DNA from 2 places in the Kitasatospora brasiliensis genome. Region 1 is predicted to be linked to the other one. Evidence: riboswitches for the same ligand, from Rfam matches in the RefSeq annotation. Region 1 holds a riboswitch; the other holds the start of a gene.

Evidence for each region. A riboswitch is a leader RNA that binds a small molecule or an ion and turns the genes downstream of it on or off. The one in region 1 is predicted to bind glycine.
Region 2: linked by a shared signal. The riboswitch ahead of gcvT (glycine cleavage system aminomethyltransferase GcvT) and the one ahead of gcvP (aminomethyl-transferring glycine dehydrogenase) in region 1 are both predicted to bind glycine.

Annotation. Positions count from the first base shown of each region.
Region 1 is NZ_JAUOOW010000004.1:125,694-133,677, reverse strand. It holds gene QWJ13_RS16715 (glutamate-cysteine ligase family protein) at 1-846, opposite strand, end outside; gene QWJ13_RS16710 (hypothetical protein) at 1,223-1,795, shown strand; gene QWJ13_RS16705 (DUF5999 family protein) at 2,199-2,390, shown strand; gene gcvP (aminomethyl-transferring glycine dehydrogenase) at 2,521-5,421, opposite strand; glycine riboswitch at 5,526-5,658, opposite strand; glycine riboswitch at 5,660-5,763, opposite strand; gene QWJ13_RS16695 (PRC and DUF2382 domain-containing protein) at 5,997-7,034, shown strand; gene QWJ13_RS16690 (MFS transporter) at 7,222-7,984, shown strand, end outside.
Region 2 is NZ_JAUOOW010000005.1:169,569-177,552, reverse strand. It holds gene QWJ13_RS20395 (AbeC-like domain-containing protein) at 1-1,616, opposite strand, end outside; gene QWJ13_RS20390 (L-serine ammonia-lyase) at 1,774-3,141, opposite strand; gene glyA (serine hydroxymethyltransferase) at 3,287-4,567, opposite strand; gene gcvH (glycine cleavage system protein GcvH) at 4,654-5,028, opposite strand; gene gcvT (glycine cleavage system aminomethyltransferase GcvT) at 5,129-6,247, opposite strand; glycine riboswitch at 6,478-6,582, opposite strand; gene QWJ13_RS20370 (enhanced serine sensitivity protein SseB C-terminal domain-containing protein) at 6,808-7,602, shown strand; gene QWJ13_RS20365 (enhanced serine sensitivity protein SseB C-terminal domain-containing protein) at 7,718-7,984, shown strand, end outside.

The DNA.
Region 1 (7,984 bases):
CGCGGGGAAGTACCGCAGGTTCTCCTCGAACAGGTCGTACGCCGAGTCCACCCAGCGCTCGCCGAACCAGGTGATCGGGCGCACGCCCTGTGCCTTGAGCTCCGCCGAACGGGTGTCGCAGGCCTGTTGGAAGAGCACCGGACGGGTCTCCCGCCACAGCTCCCGACCGAACAGGAACGGCGAGTTGGCGCCGAGCGCGAGCTGCGGCCCGCAGAGCGCCTGGGCCGCGTTCCACACCGAGGAGAACCGCTCCGGGGTGACCTGGAGGTGCAGCTGGAGCGAGGTCGCGGCGGCCTCGGCGACCATGGTGATCGACTCCAGCTGGAGGTGCTCGACGCCCTCGATGTCCAGCGCGATCTCCTCCCCCCGGGCGGCCAGGATCTGGTCGCTGAGCAGGCTGTACCGCTGGTTGTGGCTCATCGAGTCCAGCCCGGTGTGGGCGTGCTCCAGCGTCGGCAGGATGCCCACCATGACGATCCGGGTGCCCGCCTCGGCCGCCCGCCGGTCGGCGTAGCGCAGCCCGGTGTCGATCTCCTCGCGCAGTTCCTCGAAGACGTGCCCGCAGAGCCGGTGCGGCGTGATGTTGACCTCGATGTTGAACTTGCCGAGCTCGGTCTGGAAGTCGCTGGAGCCGATCTCGCTCAGCACCTGCGCGTTGTTCATGGCCGGCAGGCCCTGTTCGTCGGACAGGTTGAGCTCGATCTCCAGGCCTATCACCGCCCGCGGCCGGTCGAACCGGTCCTCCCGGATCATCCGTCCCAGCGCTTCGAGGCACGCCTGGAGCTTGCGCCGGTACAGCTGCCGGTCCGCCAGTTCCGCCCGAGTCGCCACGACCTTCTCGCCCACGGTCCCCTCCTCCAGAGCCACCCCGTCGAGCACCCGGTCGACCGACCGTGCAACCAATATGCCCACCTCGAAGATCGATACCCGAACGCTTGTACTGGCTTGCATTGCAAGGCATCTGACGGAAAATCAGACGAACTGTAGACTTGCCCGTCACCACGGCCCGTGATAAACAGATCACCCTGCGCACCCGTTCGAATTCGCACAGCGCTCCGGCCGGTCCGCCATTGCCCCGAAGCCCGTCTACGGCGGCGACCGCGCCGGCACCGCGATCCTGCACAACCGGACCCGGCAGGCCCCGTCACCGATGACGCGCCGCCGCGCCGCGCCGGTATGCCGCACTCGCACGCCGATCTCGCTTGGAGAGGCGGACCCCGCCATGACTCTGCAAACCCCCCAGCCCCCGCCGAGCGCGCTGCGCGCGGTCCTGGGCGCGCTCGACTCGGAGACCGCGCTGCGCCAGCCCGCCGCCGCAGCGCTGCGCCATCCGAACGGCCCCCTGCTCCCCGCCCACCCGCTCGCGGTGCACGTCCTGAACGGCCCGCGCCCGGAGCTCCCGGCCGCCCGCCGCACCGGATGGCGCTTCCTGATCAAGGACGGCACCGAGGTGGCCGCCGCCGCCGAGGTGGTGCAGAGTGCCGAGGGCCACACCTTCTCCCACTTCACCGCCGGTCCGTACCTCGACTCGACGGTCCGGGCGCTGCGCGAGGCCTGGCAGCTCGCCCAGAGCTCCCGGACGCCCCGGCAGCCCCGACTGCTGACCTTCCCCGGCCAGTACGCCACGGCGCTGTGGCTGCACAGCCCCGACACCGGGCCCTCCGGCGACCTGCTGATCCCGCTGGCCCCGGCCCCGCTCGGCGTCACCGCGCACCGCGCCAGCCCGGCCGCCGAACTGCTGCCGCTGCTCGCCCGCGCCCCGCTCGCCCGACCGCTGCTGCTCGGCTCCTCCTGACCCGCCGCAACCCCCACGGGCCGCCGGGCCCACCCGCCCGGCGGCCCCCGGCCATGCCCCCGGCACACCTCACCGGACGGGACCACCCGGCCGGGCCATCCGCCATGACCCCAACGGGTCATGCCCCGGCTGGCCCACTGGCGCACCCCACCCCGTCGGCCCCACCTGAACGGGTGATCTCTGCCCAGGAGTTGTGGCGCATGTCACGAAATCCCTGCGCGCGGGTCCGCGGATGCCGACACTGGGAACCAGCGTGGAAGGACCACCTGTCCTACCCACTTGAGCGTCGGTCCACACCTGGTCGGCGCGCGGACAGGATCCGACTACCGCGGCGGCCCCGGACGGCACCACCTCCGGCGGCCGCCCCACGGGGAGGATCGCAGAGCGAAGCGAGGGTACGCGTATGTGCCAGCACCGTCCTGAGTGCCCGTCGGCCGAGTCCGAGGACCGCGAGGCGGCCGAATCGGTGGCCCGCCACCCGGAGCAGGGCTGGAGCCTGCTCTGCAACGGCGTCGTCGTGTTCGAGGACACCGGAGAACTGCTGCCCGACGGCCGGGTGATCGCCCCGCGCCGCCCTGTCGCCCACGCGGCCTGACCACCCGGTCCGACCGTACGGCGGGGGCAGCCGCCGACTCCACAGCAGGAACAGCACGAAGAACAGCACGAAGGGGCAGGGCCCCGGCGGAAACTCCGCCGGGGCCCTGCCGCGTCACCGCTGGGGTCCGTCAGACGCCGTACTCGTCCAGCGGCGGGCAGGAGCAGACCAGGTTGCGGTCGCCGTACGCGCCGTCGATCCGGCTCACCGGCGGCCAGTACTTGTCCGCCGGGTTCACGCCCGCCGGGAAGACGGCCTCCTGCCGCGAGTAGCCGTGCGCCCAGTCGCCGGCCAGCGTGGCGGCGGTGTGCGGGGCGTTGCGCAGCGGGTTGTCCTCGGCCGCCCACTCGCCCGAGCCGACCTTGTCGATCTCGCCGCGGATGGTGATCATCGCGTCGCAGAACCGGTCGATCTCGTACAGGTCCTCGGACTCGGTCGGCTCGATCATCAGCGTGCCGGCCACCGGGAAGGACATCGTCGGCGCGTGGAAGCCGTAGTCGATCAGGCGCTTGGCGATGTCGTCCACCGTCACGCCCGTCTCCTTGGTCAGCGGACGCAGGTCGATGATGCACTCGTGCGCGACCAGCCCGCCCGGACCGGTGTAGAGCACCGGGAAGTGCGGCGCCAGGCGCTTGGCGATGTAGTTGGCGTTCAGCACCGCGACCTGGGTCGCGTGCTTGAGGCCCTCGCCGCCCATCAGCCGGACGTACGCCCAGGAGATCGGCAGGATGGCCGCCGAGCCCCACGGCGCGGCCGAGATCGGGCCGACACCGGTGGCCGGGCCGGCCTCCGCCTGGAGCGGGTGGTTCGGCAGGTGCGGCGCCAGGTGGGCGCGCACCGCGACCGGGCCGACGCCCGGGCCGCCGCCGCCGTGCGGGATGCAGAAGGTCTTGTGCAGGTTCAGGTGCGAGACGTCCGCGCCGAACTTGCCCGGCTTGGCCAGGCCGACCAGGGCGTTCAGGTTGGCACCGTCCACGTACACCTGACCGCCGGCCTCGTGCACCAGGGCGCAGATGTCGGTGATCTGGGTCTCGTACACGCCGTGGGTGGACGGGTAGGTGACCATCAGAACGGCGAGGTTGTCGCGGTTCTGCTCGATCTTGGCCTTCAGGTCCTCGACGTCCACGTCGCCGTCGACCAGGGTCTTCACCACGACCACGCGCATGCCCGCCATCACCGCGGAGGCCGCGTTGGTGCCGTGCGCCGAGGACGGGATCAGGCAGACGTCGCGCTGGGTGTCGCCGTTGGCGTGGTGGTAGGCGCGCACGGCCAGCAAACCGGCCAGCTCGCCCTGCGAGCCCGCGTTCGGCTGGATTGACACGGCGTCGTAGCCGGTCACCTCGACCAGCTGCTGCTCCAGCTGGCGGATCAGGGTCAGGAAGCCCTGGGCCTGGTCGATCGGAGCGAAGGGGTGCAGCTGGCCGAACTCCGGCCAGGTCACCGCCTCCATCTCGGTGGTGGCGTTGAGCTTCATGGTGCAGGAGCCCAGCGGGATCATGCCGCGGTCCAGCGCGTAGTCCCGGTCCGACAGGCGGCGCAGGTAGCGCAGCATGGCGGTCTCCGAGCGGTGGCTGTGGAAGACCGGGTGGGTCAGGTACTCGTCCTCGCGCAGCAGCGCGGCCGGCAGCGCCTCGGCGCTCTCGGCGATCTCCACGCCCTCGACGCCGAACGCGGCCCAGACGCCGGCCAGGTGCTCGCGGGTGGTGGTCTCGTCGGTGGAGACCGAGATCCGGTCCTCGCCGTCCTGGTACACGTTGATGCCGTTGGCGCGGGCGGCGGCGGCGATCTCGGCGGCGCGGCCCGGGACGACGGCGGTGACGGTGTCGAAGAACTCGCCGTGCAGCAGCTCGACGCCGCCGGCCCGCAGGCCCTCGGCGAGGGCGGCGGCGTAGCGGTGGGTGCGGCGGGCGATGTCGGCCAGGCCGTCCGGACCGTGGTAGACGGCGTACATCGAGGCCATCACGGCGAGCAGCACCTGGGCGGTGCAGATGTTGCTGGTGGCCTTCTCGCGGCGGATGTGCTGCTCGCGGGTCTGGAGCGCCAGGCGGTAGGCGCGGTTGCCGTCGGCGTCGACGGAGACGCCGACCAGGCGGCCGGGCAGCGAGCGGGCGTACTCGGAGCGCACCGACAGGTAGCCGGCGTGCGGGCCGCCGAAGCCCATCGGCACGCCGAAGCGCTGCGAGGTGCCGCAGGCGATGTCGGCGCCCAGCGAGCCCGGGGACTTGAGCAGGGTCAGCGCGAGCAGGTCGGCGGCGACGGCGACGATCGCGCCCAGGCCGTGCGCCTGCTCGATCACCGGGGTGAGGTCGCGCACGACACCGGTGGCGCCGGGGTACTGGAGCAGCACGCCGAAGACGCCGCGCTCGACGATCTCGGCCGGGATGCCCTCGGACAGGTCGGCGACGACGACCTCGACGCCGGTCGGCACGGCACGGGTGTTGATCACCGCGACGGTCTGCGGCAGGGTCTCGGCGTCGACCAGGAAGACGCCGCCCTTGACCTTGGTGACGCGGCGGGCCAGCGCCATCGCCTCGGCGGCGGCGGTGCCCTCGTCCAGCAGCGAGGAGCCGGAGGTCGGCAGGCCGGTCAGGTCGGAGACCAGGGTCTGGAAGTTGAGCAGCGCCTCCAGGCGGCCCTGCGAGATCTCCGGCTGGTACGGCGTGTAGGCCGTGTACCAGGCCGGGTTCTCCATGACGTTGCGCAGGATCACCGGCGGGGTGAAGGTGCCGTAGTAGCCCAGGCCGATCATCGGCTGGAGCACCTGGTTGCGGCCGGCCAGCTCGCGCAGCTCGGCCAGGACCTGGGCCTCGGTCCGGCCCGCGGGCAGGTCCAGGGCGGTGATGGAACGGATCGCCTCGGGCACCGCGGTGGCGGCGAGTTCGTCCAGCGAGCCGTAGCCGACGGACGCCAGCATCTTCTCCTGCGCGGCCGCGTCGGGGCCGATGTGGCGGTTCTCGAAGGGGCTGGCCAGCTCAAGCTCGGTGAGGGTCGAGGCGCTGGTGGGGCGTCCCGCGTTCGGCTGGGCGTTCATGGTGGTCGAGGCCTCCTGGTCACGGACCGGCTGGGGCACGTACGTGGGCCGGCCTTCGCCCCTGCGGGCGACGGACCAGCCTGGACGGACGAACCCGACAGGCCTCCCCCTCTGTCATCGGGACCTGAGAGCTTCACCCGCACGGGGCGCTGTGGGCGCTCCGCCGGCTTGCACCGTCGGTGAGGGTGGTGATCGCCGGCTCCCGTGCCGACACTCCTGCCCTGCTTTCCAGAGTGACCTACCCCACACGGTACGGATGCCTGAGAGATTCCGGGGAGGAGTTGCTCCTTCGGCGCTCCGACCAGCGGTTTTCGTGATCGAAGACTCTCCCGAGCGGGCTCTGCGGTCGCCGCCCAGGGTACCAGCGGGAGGCCCCCCGATCACCGGTGCATCAGGTCGTTCGGGGTCTACGCGCGTCCCCTCGGACGGTCCAGTGCGCAGCCCGTCCGGCGCACTCCGGTCGCGTCCGCCCGATTCATGGCTTTTGGTATGAAGTGGCGGACGGAACGGGTGCTCCGGCCGCCTTCCTGCGGAGTTCCGCGGCTCAGCGCACTGGCAGCGCACTGGAGGAAAGCGTGCAGACCGACATCGACCCCCGGGACCTCATCGGCCACAGAGCCGTCGACCGCAACGGAGACAAGATCGGCACGGTCGACGAGGTCTACCTGGACGACGCCACCGGCCGGCCCGAGTGGGCCGCGGTCCGGACCGGCATCTTCGGCCGGGACGCCTTCGTCCCGCTGACCACGAGTGAGTTCGCCGGCGACGAGCTCCGGGTGCCGTACGACAAGTCGCTGGTCAAGGAGTCGCCGGACTTCGGCGTCGGCCAGCACCTCTCCCCCGCCCAGGAGCTCCAGCTCTACCGCTACTACGGGCTCGACACCCCGGCGGACGGTCACCCGAGCGGCGAGGCCGGGAGCCGCGCCAAGGAGCCGGACCTCGACTTCGGCACCACCGCGGCCGCCGCCGCGACGACCGCGGCGGCCCCCGCCAAGTCGCTCACCTTCCACACCGCCGAGCGCCACGCCGAGCCCGCCCCGATCCCGGCCGCCGCCACTCCCGCCGCCGCGGAGGCCGACCTGCGACCCCTCGGTACCCCCGCGCCGGCCGCCGCAGCGGCGCCCGCGGCCGCGGCCCCCATCGTGGAGCCGAAGCACCAGGCGCAACCCGCTCCCACGCCCGCCGCCGCGACCACCAGCAGCCCGGTCGAGATCACCTGCCGTGAGGAACGGCTGGACATCACCACCGAGTGGCACACCATCGGCACCGCGAAGCTGCGCAGGTACGTGACGACCGAACAGGTCGAGCGCCGCATCCCGCTGGTGCATGAGCGCGTCCGGGTCGAGCGGATGCCGGTCGGCGAGGCCGAGCGCGCGGGCCTCACCGACAAGGAGATCGCCGAGGCCGTCGAGGAGGTCACTCTCCGTGAGGAACGCCCGGTGATCCGCAAGCGCTTCGCCCCCGTCGAACGGGTCCGCCTCGTCGTCGAGCGCTACACCACCGAGGAGGTGATCCGGGAGGAGGTCCGCCGCGAGCACATCGAAGTCCACGACACCACCACCCCCGCCTCCCCCACCGACCCGACCACCGACACCCCCCGCGACCTCACCTGACGGCACCCCACGGCCAGGGCCCCGGACACCCGTCCGGGGCCCTGGCCGTGCCACCACACCCCCGCACCTCTTGTCGCGTACCCGACCCTTCCCCTTTGCCAAAGCTTAACCACTCGATATTTGACACTCTGAAGTATCCCCTGCAAAGTTACTTCAGTTCATTCACTATGTACGGGAGGAAGCAACCGTGAGTGAGGCACCACAGCCCACCACCGCGGCCGAGAAGCAGAGCAACGCCCGGGTCCTGCCGGCCCTCATCCTGGCGATGCTGTCGTTCAGCGTGGTGCAGACCGCGGTCGTCCCGATCCTGCCGTCGCTGGCCAAGGAACTGGACGTCTCCGCCTCCAGCATCACCTGGCTGATGACCGCCAACCTGCTCTCCGCAGCCGTGCTGACTCCCCTCCTGGGCCGCTTCGGCGACCTCCGGGGCCGCAAGCCGATGCTGCTGATCTCGCTGGCCGGACTGGTCGCCGGTTCGGCCCTGGCGGTCAGCACCCACTCCTTCACCTGGCTGGTCGTCGCCCGCGTCCTCCAGGGCGCCGGCGGCGGTGTGCTGCCGCTGGCGATCAGCATCGTCCGGGACGAGCTGCCCAAGCAGAAGGTCACCGGCGGCGTCGCCGCCATCAGCGCCTCGATGGGCGTCGGCTCCGGCCTCGGCCTGGTCGCCACCGGTCTCCTGCTGGAGCACTGGAGCTACAAGTCGATCTTCTGGATGGGCCTCCTCTTCGGCCTGCTCGCGGTCGCCCTGGTCGCCTTCCGCGTCCCGTCCGACCCGGTCGTCGACAAGGACGGCGGCGCCGACCCGCTGGGCGCCCTCACCCTGGCCGGCTGGCTCTCCGCGCTGCTGGTCGCGGTCAGCCAGGGCAACCACTGGGGCTGGACCTCCACCAAGACCCTCGGCCTGTTCGCCGTCGCCGCCGTGGTCGCCCTGGTCTGGGTGATCATCGAGT
Region 2 (7,984 bases), on a different contig from region 1:
CCGGTCTCGTAGCCCTGGCGGTGCAGCGCCTCGCGCACGCCGTCGATGACCCGCTCCTGGATCGTCTTCAGGTACCGGTTGATGTCCAGCTCCTGGAAGATCGAGACGGTCCGGGAGGAGGCGGACTCGCGCAGCGACACCATCGGGCGGGCCGACACCGGTGCGGCATCGGCTTCCTCCGCCGCGCCGGCCCGGCCGCCCGGCCGCACCAGGGCCCGGAGCGCCGCCGGACCGGCGGTGAACGCGGACACGGCGGGGCGGCTGCGGCGCAGCCGCGTGCCCTGCTGGGCCGCCGCGTCCGCCAGCAGCTCGTACTCGCGCCACACCGGCCCGAGCACGTGCGGGACGACCTCCAGCACCAGCAGCCCGCCCTGGGTGTGCACCCGCAGGTGCACGGTCAGCACCACCTGCTCGTCCCAGGCGCCGACCCGGACCCGCAGGAAGTGCCGGCGCCGCTCGCCGCCCTCGTCCACCGCCTCGGCGATGTGCTGGGTGATGTCGGCCTGCCCGCGGGGCACGTTGCCGCGGGTCGGCCCGTACGGGAGGAAGACCACGTGGTCGATCTCCAGGTCCCGCAGCCGGTCCAGGCTGGTGTCGGCGGTGGCCTGCCGCAGGTCGGCCAGGCGCGGAACGACCAGTTCCAGCACGGCGCGCGCGGTGAGCTCCCCGTCGGGGACGGCCACCGGACCGGTCTGGCGGCGCTTCAGCTCCAGCGAGAACGACCAGGCGCGGTACGGGAATCCGGCGCCGAGGAAGGGGTCGGCGGGGTCGTAGACGATCAGCTGGGAGTCCTGCTCGGCGGCGATCGCCCGCCGCAGCCGCCGGTAGTACGGCCGGTCGGGCAGCGCGAGCGGCGTCCCGTCGCCGAAACCCCCGCGGCTCAGTTCCCGTCGGACGAGCTGCGCGACCAGCAGCCGGTGCCCGCCGATCGTCGCGGCGAGCGCCAGCGGGAACAGCGCGCCCTCCGGGTGCGAGTGGAAGAGGGACACCACCGCCGCCACCCAGTACCAGAGCTGGAGGATCACGGCGCCGGCCGTACGGAAGCCGCCGGAGCGCCGTGCGGTGGCCCGGGTGCCGCCCGGCGTGGCGGGGGCGTACAGCGCGTACTCGCGGACCCGCGCGGGCTTGGCGAACCAGGAGACCAGCGTGACCAGGGCGTACGCGACGGCGAAGTTGGTGGTCTGGGCGGGCAGGTGCTCGGCGAGCGAGCCGAACGGCTGGTCGGACGCCGAGCCGGCGTACGAGCCGTAGCCGCCCGCCCGCCCGTCGTACGGGCCCCAGAGGCCGCCCGACGACGTGTCCTCGAAGGCCGGTGCGATCGAGGTGTACGCGAAGCCGAGCCAGATCGCGGCGAGCACCGCGCCGGTCCGCAGCTCCAGCACGCGGGCCCGCAGCGCGTGTGCCAGGACGGTGATCGCGTCGAAGCCGAGCGAGGGCGGGACGGTGCGTTCGTCGTGCTCGACCAGCTCGCCGATCACCCGCCGGCGGAACTCCGGGTCGAGGTACACCCCGGCGCACATCAGCCGGGTGGCCTCGGACTTGGCGTGCGGGGACGGCGGCGGATCCGGTGGAGGCCCGTACGGTTGCTGGTGGGGCACCGACGCCTGGTAGTCCATTCACATCCCCCTTCGGCGTGCGCCAACCCGACGGGATTATGGACCTCCCGGCGTGCCGTCGCCAGTGGCAGAGCGAAAGCCCCCCGGGCGGACGGGAGTTCCGCCCGGGGGGCCTGAGGCGAGGGGCTCGCGGCACAGGGCCGTCAAACCGCGGCGATCAGCACTCGATGACGTTCACGGCGAGACCGCCGCGCGAGGTCTCCTTGTACTTGATCTTCATGTCCGCGCCCGTCTCCTTCATCGTCTTGATCGCCTTGTCCAGCGAGACGTGGTGACGCCCGTCGCCGCGCAGCGCCATCCGGGCGGCGGTGACGGCCTTGACCGAGGCCATGCCGTTGCGCTCGATGCAGGGGATCTGGACCAGGCCGCCGACCGGGTCGCAGGTGAGGCCGAGGTTGTGCTCGATGCCGATCTCGGCGGCGTTCTCGACCTGCTCGGGGGTGCCGCCGAGGACCTCGGCGAGGCCGCCCGCGGCCATCGAGCAGGCGGAGCCGACCTCGCCCTGGCAGCCGACCTCGGCGCCGGAGATGGAGGCGTTCTCCTTGAAGAGCATGCCGATGGCGCCGGCGGCGAGGAGGAAGCGGACGATGCCCTCGTCGTCGGCGCCCGGGATGAAGTTCAGGTAGTAGTGCAGGGTGGCCGGGATGATCCCGGCGGCGCCGTTGGTCGGCGCGGTGACGACCCGGCGGCCGGAGGCGTTCTCCTCGTTGACCGCCATCGCGTAGAGGGTCACCCACTCCATCGCGTTGGCCGGCCCGATCCCCTCGGCGCGCAGCGTCCGCGCCGCCGCGGCGGCCCGGCGGCGGACCTTCAGCCCACCCGGCAGGATGCCCTCGCGGGTCATGCCGGCCCGCACGCACTCCTGCATCACGGACCAGATCTCCAGCAGCCCGGTGCGGATCTCCTCCTCGCTGCGCCAGGCCTTCTCGTTCTCCAGCATCAGGCCGGAGATGGACAGCCCGGTCTCGCGGGTGAGCCGCAGCAGCTCCTCGCCGGTGCGGAAGGGGTAGCGCAGCGCGGTGTCGTCGGGCTTGACCCGGTCCGCGCCGATCGCGTCCTCGTCCACCACGAAGCCGCCGCCGACCGAGTAGTAGGTCTTCTCCAGCAGGGTCGAGCCGTCGGCCGCGTACGCCCACAGGGTCATGCCGTTGGCGTGGTACGGCAGCGAGCGCCGGCGGTGCAGCACCAGCTGGGTGTCCGGGTCGAAGTCGATGGTGTGCTCGCCGAGCAGGTTGATCCGCTTCTCGGCGATGATCCGCTCGACGTCCTTGTCGGCCTGGTCGACGTCGACGGTGCGGGGCGAGGCGTTCTCCAGGCCCAGCAGGACGGCCTTCGGGGTGCCGTGGCCGTGGCCGGTGGCGCCGAGCGAGCCGTACAGCTCGGCGCGCACGCCCGTCACCCGGTCCAGCAGGCCCTCGGAGCGCAGTCGGCGGGCGAACATCCGGGCGGCGCGCATCGGGCCCACGGTGTGGGAGCTCGACGGGCCGATGCCGATGGAGAAGAGGTCGAAGACGCTGATGGCCACGGGGACGTCCTTGTCTGGTCTCGTGGAAGGACGGGCAGGGGGATGACACGGGACGGGGCACCGCGCGCACTGTCCAGTGTGCGCGGTGCCCCGGGGGCCCAGGTGCGCCGGCGGGGTGAGGCCGGTCACCTCATCCCGAGCGGGATCACTCCTGGTTGCCCAGGGTGGGGTAGAGCGGGTACTTGTCGGCCAGGGCGGTGACCCGGGCCTTCAGCGCGGCGGCGACGGTCTCGTCGAAGGCGGGCTTGAGCGCCTCGGCGATGACGTCGGCGACCTCGCGGAAGTCCTCGGCCTGGAAACCGCGGGTGGCCAGGGCCGGGGTGCCGATGCGCAGGCCCGAGGTGACCATCGGCGGGCGCGGGTCGTTCGGGACGGCGTTGCGGTTGACGGTGATGCCGACCTCGTGCAGCCGGTCCTCGGCCTGCTGGCCGTCGAGCTGGCTGTTGCGCAGGTCGACCAGGACCAGGTGGACGTCGGTGCCGCCGGAGAGCACGGTGGCGCCGGCCTCGGCCACGTCGGCCTGGAGCAGACGCTCGGCGAGGATGCGGGCACCGTCCAGGGTGCGCTGCTGGCGCTCCTTGAACTCCTCCGAGGCCGCGACCTTGAAGGCGACCGCCTTGCCGGCGATCACGTGCTCCAGCGGGCCGCCCTGCTGGCCGGGGAAGACCGCGGAGTTGATCTTCTTGGCGTACTCGGCCTTGGACAGGATGACGCCGCCGCGCGGGCCGCCCAGGGTCTTGTGGGTGGTGGTGGTGACGACGTCCGCGTACGGCACCGGGTTCGGGTGCAGACCGGCGGCCACCAGGCCGGCGAAGTGCGCCATGTCCACCATGAGCAGCGCGCCGACCTCGTCGGCGATCCGGCGGAACGCGGCGAAGTCCAGCTGGCGCGGGTAGGCGGACCACCCGGCGATGATCAGCTTCGGCTGGTGCTCCTTGGCGAGGCGCTCGACCTCGGCCATGTCGACCTGGCCGGTCTTCTCGTCCACGTGGTACGCGGCCACGTTGTAGAGCTTGCCGGAGAAGTTGATCTTCATGCCGTGGGTCAGGTGACCGCCGTGGGCCAGGCTCAGGCCCAGGATGGTGTCGCCCGGCTGGATCAGCGCGAACATCGCGGCGGCGTTGGCCTGCGCGCCGGAGTGCGGCTGGACGTTGGCGTGCTCGGCGCCGAACAGGGCCTTGATGCGGTCGATGGCGATCTGCTCGACCACGTCGACGTGCTCGCAGCCGCCGTAGTAGCGGCGGCCGGGGTAGCCCTCGGCGTACTTGTTGGTGAGAACCGAGCCCTGGGCCTCCATGACCGCCACCGGGGCGAAGTTCTCGGAGGCGATCATCTCCAGGGTGGTCTGCTGGCGGTGCAGCTCGGCGTCGACCGCGGCGGCGATCTCCGGGTCGAGGGCGTGCAGGGACTGGTTGAGAACCGTCATGGTGGTGGTCTTCCCGGTGGAGGAGGAAAGGGGGCCGCGGCTGGGGCGGGGCGGCCGCCGAACGGAGACCGCCCCGGTCAGGTGTCTCAGCCGCCGATGAAGGCGGTGTACTCGTCCGCGCTGAGCAGCGTGTCGGTGGCCTCGACGCGCACCTTGATCAGCCAGGCGTTGCCGAACGGGTCGGCGTTCACCATGGCCGGGTCGGAGACGACGTCCTCGTTGATCTCGACGACCTCGCCGGTCACCGGGGAGAACAGGTCGCTGACCGACTTGGTCGACTCCAGCTCGCCACAGGTCTCGCCGGCGGTCACGGTGTCGCCGACGGCCGGCAGCTGCACGTAGACGATGTCACCCAGGGCGGTGGCGGCGTGCTCGGTGATGCCGACCGTGGAGACACCGGCCTCGGCGGCGGTCAGCCACTCGTGCTCCTTGGTGTACTGAAGGTGCTGGGGGTTGCTCATGGCGTCATTCTCCAGGATGGGAAGCGGGCACGGCGAAGCGGGCCGCCGCTCGGACGGCTCGCGACGTGCGGGTATGGGAAATCGGGGGCTTCGGCGAGCCTCAGCGGGCGCGCTTGTAGAACGGCAGCGCGACGACCTGGACGGGCTCGTGCTTGCCGCGCACGTCCACCGCGACGGTGGTGCCGGGCTCGGCGTGGGCGGCGTCCACGTAGGCCATCGCGATCGGCCGGCCCAGGGTCGGGGACGGCGCGCCGGAGGTGATCCGGCCGATCGGCTCGCCCTCGGTGGAGACCACGGTGTACTCGGCGCGCGGCACCCGCTTGCCCTCGGAGACCAGGCCGACCAGCTTCTTCGGCGGGTTGGCCTCGGCCGCCGCGGCGGCCTGCTCCAGCGCCTTGCGGCCGACGAAGGCGCCCTCGTTGGTGGTCTTGTCGAAGCGGACGACCCGGCCCAGGCCGGCGTCGAACGGGGTGAGCTCGGTGGACAGCTCGTGCCCGTACAGCGGCATGCCGGCCTCCAGGCGCAGCGTGTCGCGGCAGGACAGGCCGCACGGGACCAGGCCGTGGCCCTCGCCGGCGGCGGTCAGCGCCTGCCAGACGTGCTCGGCGTCGACCGGGTGGCAGAAGATCTCGAAGCCGTCCTCGCCGGTGTAGCCGGTACGGGCGAGCAGCACGTCGCGGTCGGCCACCTGGGCCGGGAGGATCGCGTAGTACTTCAGGCCGGGCAGGTCGGCGTCGGTGGTCGCGGCCAGGATGCCGGTGGCCTCCGGGCCCTGGACGGCGATCAGCGCGTAGGTGTCGCGGTCGTCGGTGACGACGGCGTCGAAGCCCTTGGCGCGGGCGATCAGCTCGTCGAGGACCAGCTGGGCGTTGGAGGCGTTGGCGACGACCAGGAAGGCGTCCTCGCGCAGGCGGTAGACGATCAGGTCGTCCAGGATGCCGCCGTCCTCGGCGCAGATCATGGTGTAGCGGGCGCGCAGCTCGCCCAGCGCGGAGACGAAGCCGACCAGCGCGTGGTCCAGCATCTCGCCGGCCTGCGGCCCGGTGACGGTGATCTCGCCCATGTGCGAAAGGTCGAACAGGCCGGCCTTGGTACGGACGGCGAGGTGCTCCTCGCGCTCGCTGCCGTAGCGCAGCGGCATGTCCCAGCCGGCGAAGTCGGTCATGGTGGCGCCAAGGCTGCGGTGCAGCGCGTCGAGCGCGGTCAGGCGGAGGGACATGGCCAGGAACTCCTCGGTCGGGGCACTCAGGGGTGCACGCGACGGACCGGTCCCGCTCGGGGGCCGACCCTGCGCGCGGGCATGCGGCGGCGTGGGTCTCCCCATCTGTCGTCGAACCTGAGAGCTTCACCGCCCGCCTGCCCGAAGCTGATTTCAGCTTGGGGGACAGCATGGCGGCTTGCACCGTGGGTGGGCGTCCGACAGGGCCGGGCGCCGCTTTCCAGATGTGCCTAACCCGTGCGGTAGGGGTGCCTGAGAGATTCCGGGGAGGACTTGCTCCTTCGGCGCCGGCTGTGCCCCGGGCGGGGCATTCCGGGCTCTCCCGCGCGGGTTCGAGCGGCCGGTATGGAGTTGTGGGGGCCCGCGGCGCATGCCGTCGGACGCGCACATCATGGCACGTCCCCGGTAGCGAGGGGGAGAGGGGACCCGGTCACATGAGGCCCGCTCACACGGCGTGGTCCCGAACAGGAGCCCTAACGTCGGGAGCCCCGGGCCCTAGACTGCTGCGCGTCGGCGCAGCAGAGGGCGGCCGACCGGCATGAGGGCGGAATCGGCGGCGCATGGGATACCCGGTGGAGCAGCAGCAGGGGTGGGGCGGACCGGAGGAGGCGCCGGCGGGCGGCTCCTGGCCGGCCAACGAGCTGGAGCAGGTGCTGACCGCGGCCCTGGGCGATCCGGGCGCGACCCCGCGGGTGGTCGAGGTGCTGGCCCGCAGTCAGGTGTGGGTGCCGCTGCCGGCCGGGGCCGATCCGCAGGGGCAGTCGCTGGACCTGCCGACCATCGAGCTGGGCGGCGACCCGTACGTCCCGGTGTTCTCCTCGCAGGAGGTGTTCCTCCGGCACGCACCGGGGATGGCCTTCGCGATCGCACCGGTCTGGGAGTTCGCCCGCGGGCTGCCGCTGGGCGTGGGCATCGCGGTGAACCCGGAGGCCGCGGTGGGCATCCCGGTGCCGCCGCAGGGGGTCGCCGAGCTGCGCCGGGGGCCGCGCGAGGAGCGCTGGGAGGACCCGGCGGCGCCGACCGGCGGGCGGGTGGCGCTGCGCGAGCCGGTGCCGGGCGAGGACCCGGAGCACTTCCTGGCCGCCTGCCGGGCCGAACTGACGGCGCTGCCCGGGGTGTTGACCGCCCGTAGGGCGCTGGCCAGCATCGAGGGCGAGCCGACGGTGATGTTCGTGGGCGTCCAGTTGGACCCGGCGGCCCCGGCCGAACCGGCCGCGGTGAACGAGGCACTCGGGCGAGCGCTGGGAACCGCGCCGCTGCCCGGAGGCGTCCACCTCGTACTGCTCGACCTCGCCGACGACCCGGTGGTCGAGTGGCTGCTCACCCGGGTGATGCCCTTCTACGCCAGGGCCTGAGCGGTTCGTATGACAGGCACGTCGCCGTGGCGGTGGCCGGTGCCGCGCCATAGGGTGCGTGCAGACGGCCGACGGGCCGGCGGGTTCGAGGAAAGAGGCGCGGCGAGGTGGGCGCATGAGTGCGGGAGCAGGAGCGGGCGGTGTGCCGGGGCCCTGGGGCCAGGCACCGGCCGGGCGCCCGGGAGCTGACCCGGGCGCGTTGGAGCGCGCCCTGCGCGAGGTCGCGCCGGAGCGCTACGACGCGTACGAGCGCCTGCTGCACGCGCTGGCGGACGGCCAGGTCTGGATGCTGCTGTGGCACGGCACGCCGGGCAGCCCGGACGCCCAGTACGGGAACATGGAGATCAGCGGCCACGGCTACGCGCCGGCCGTCACCTCGTCC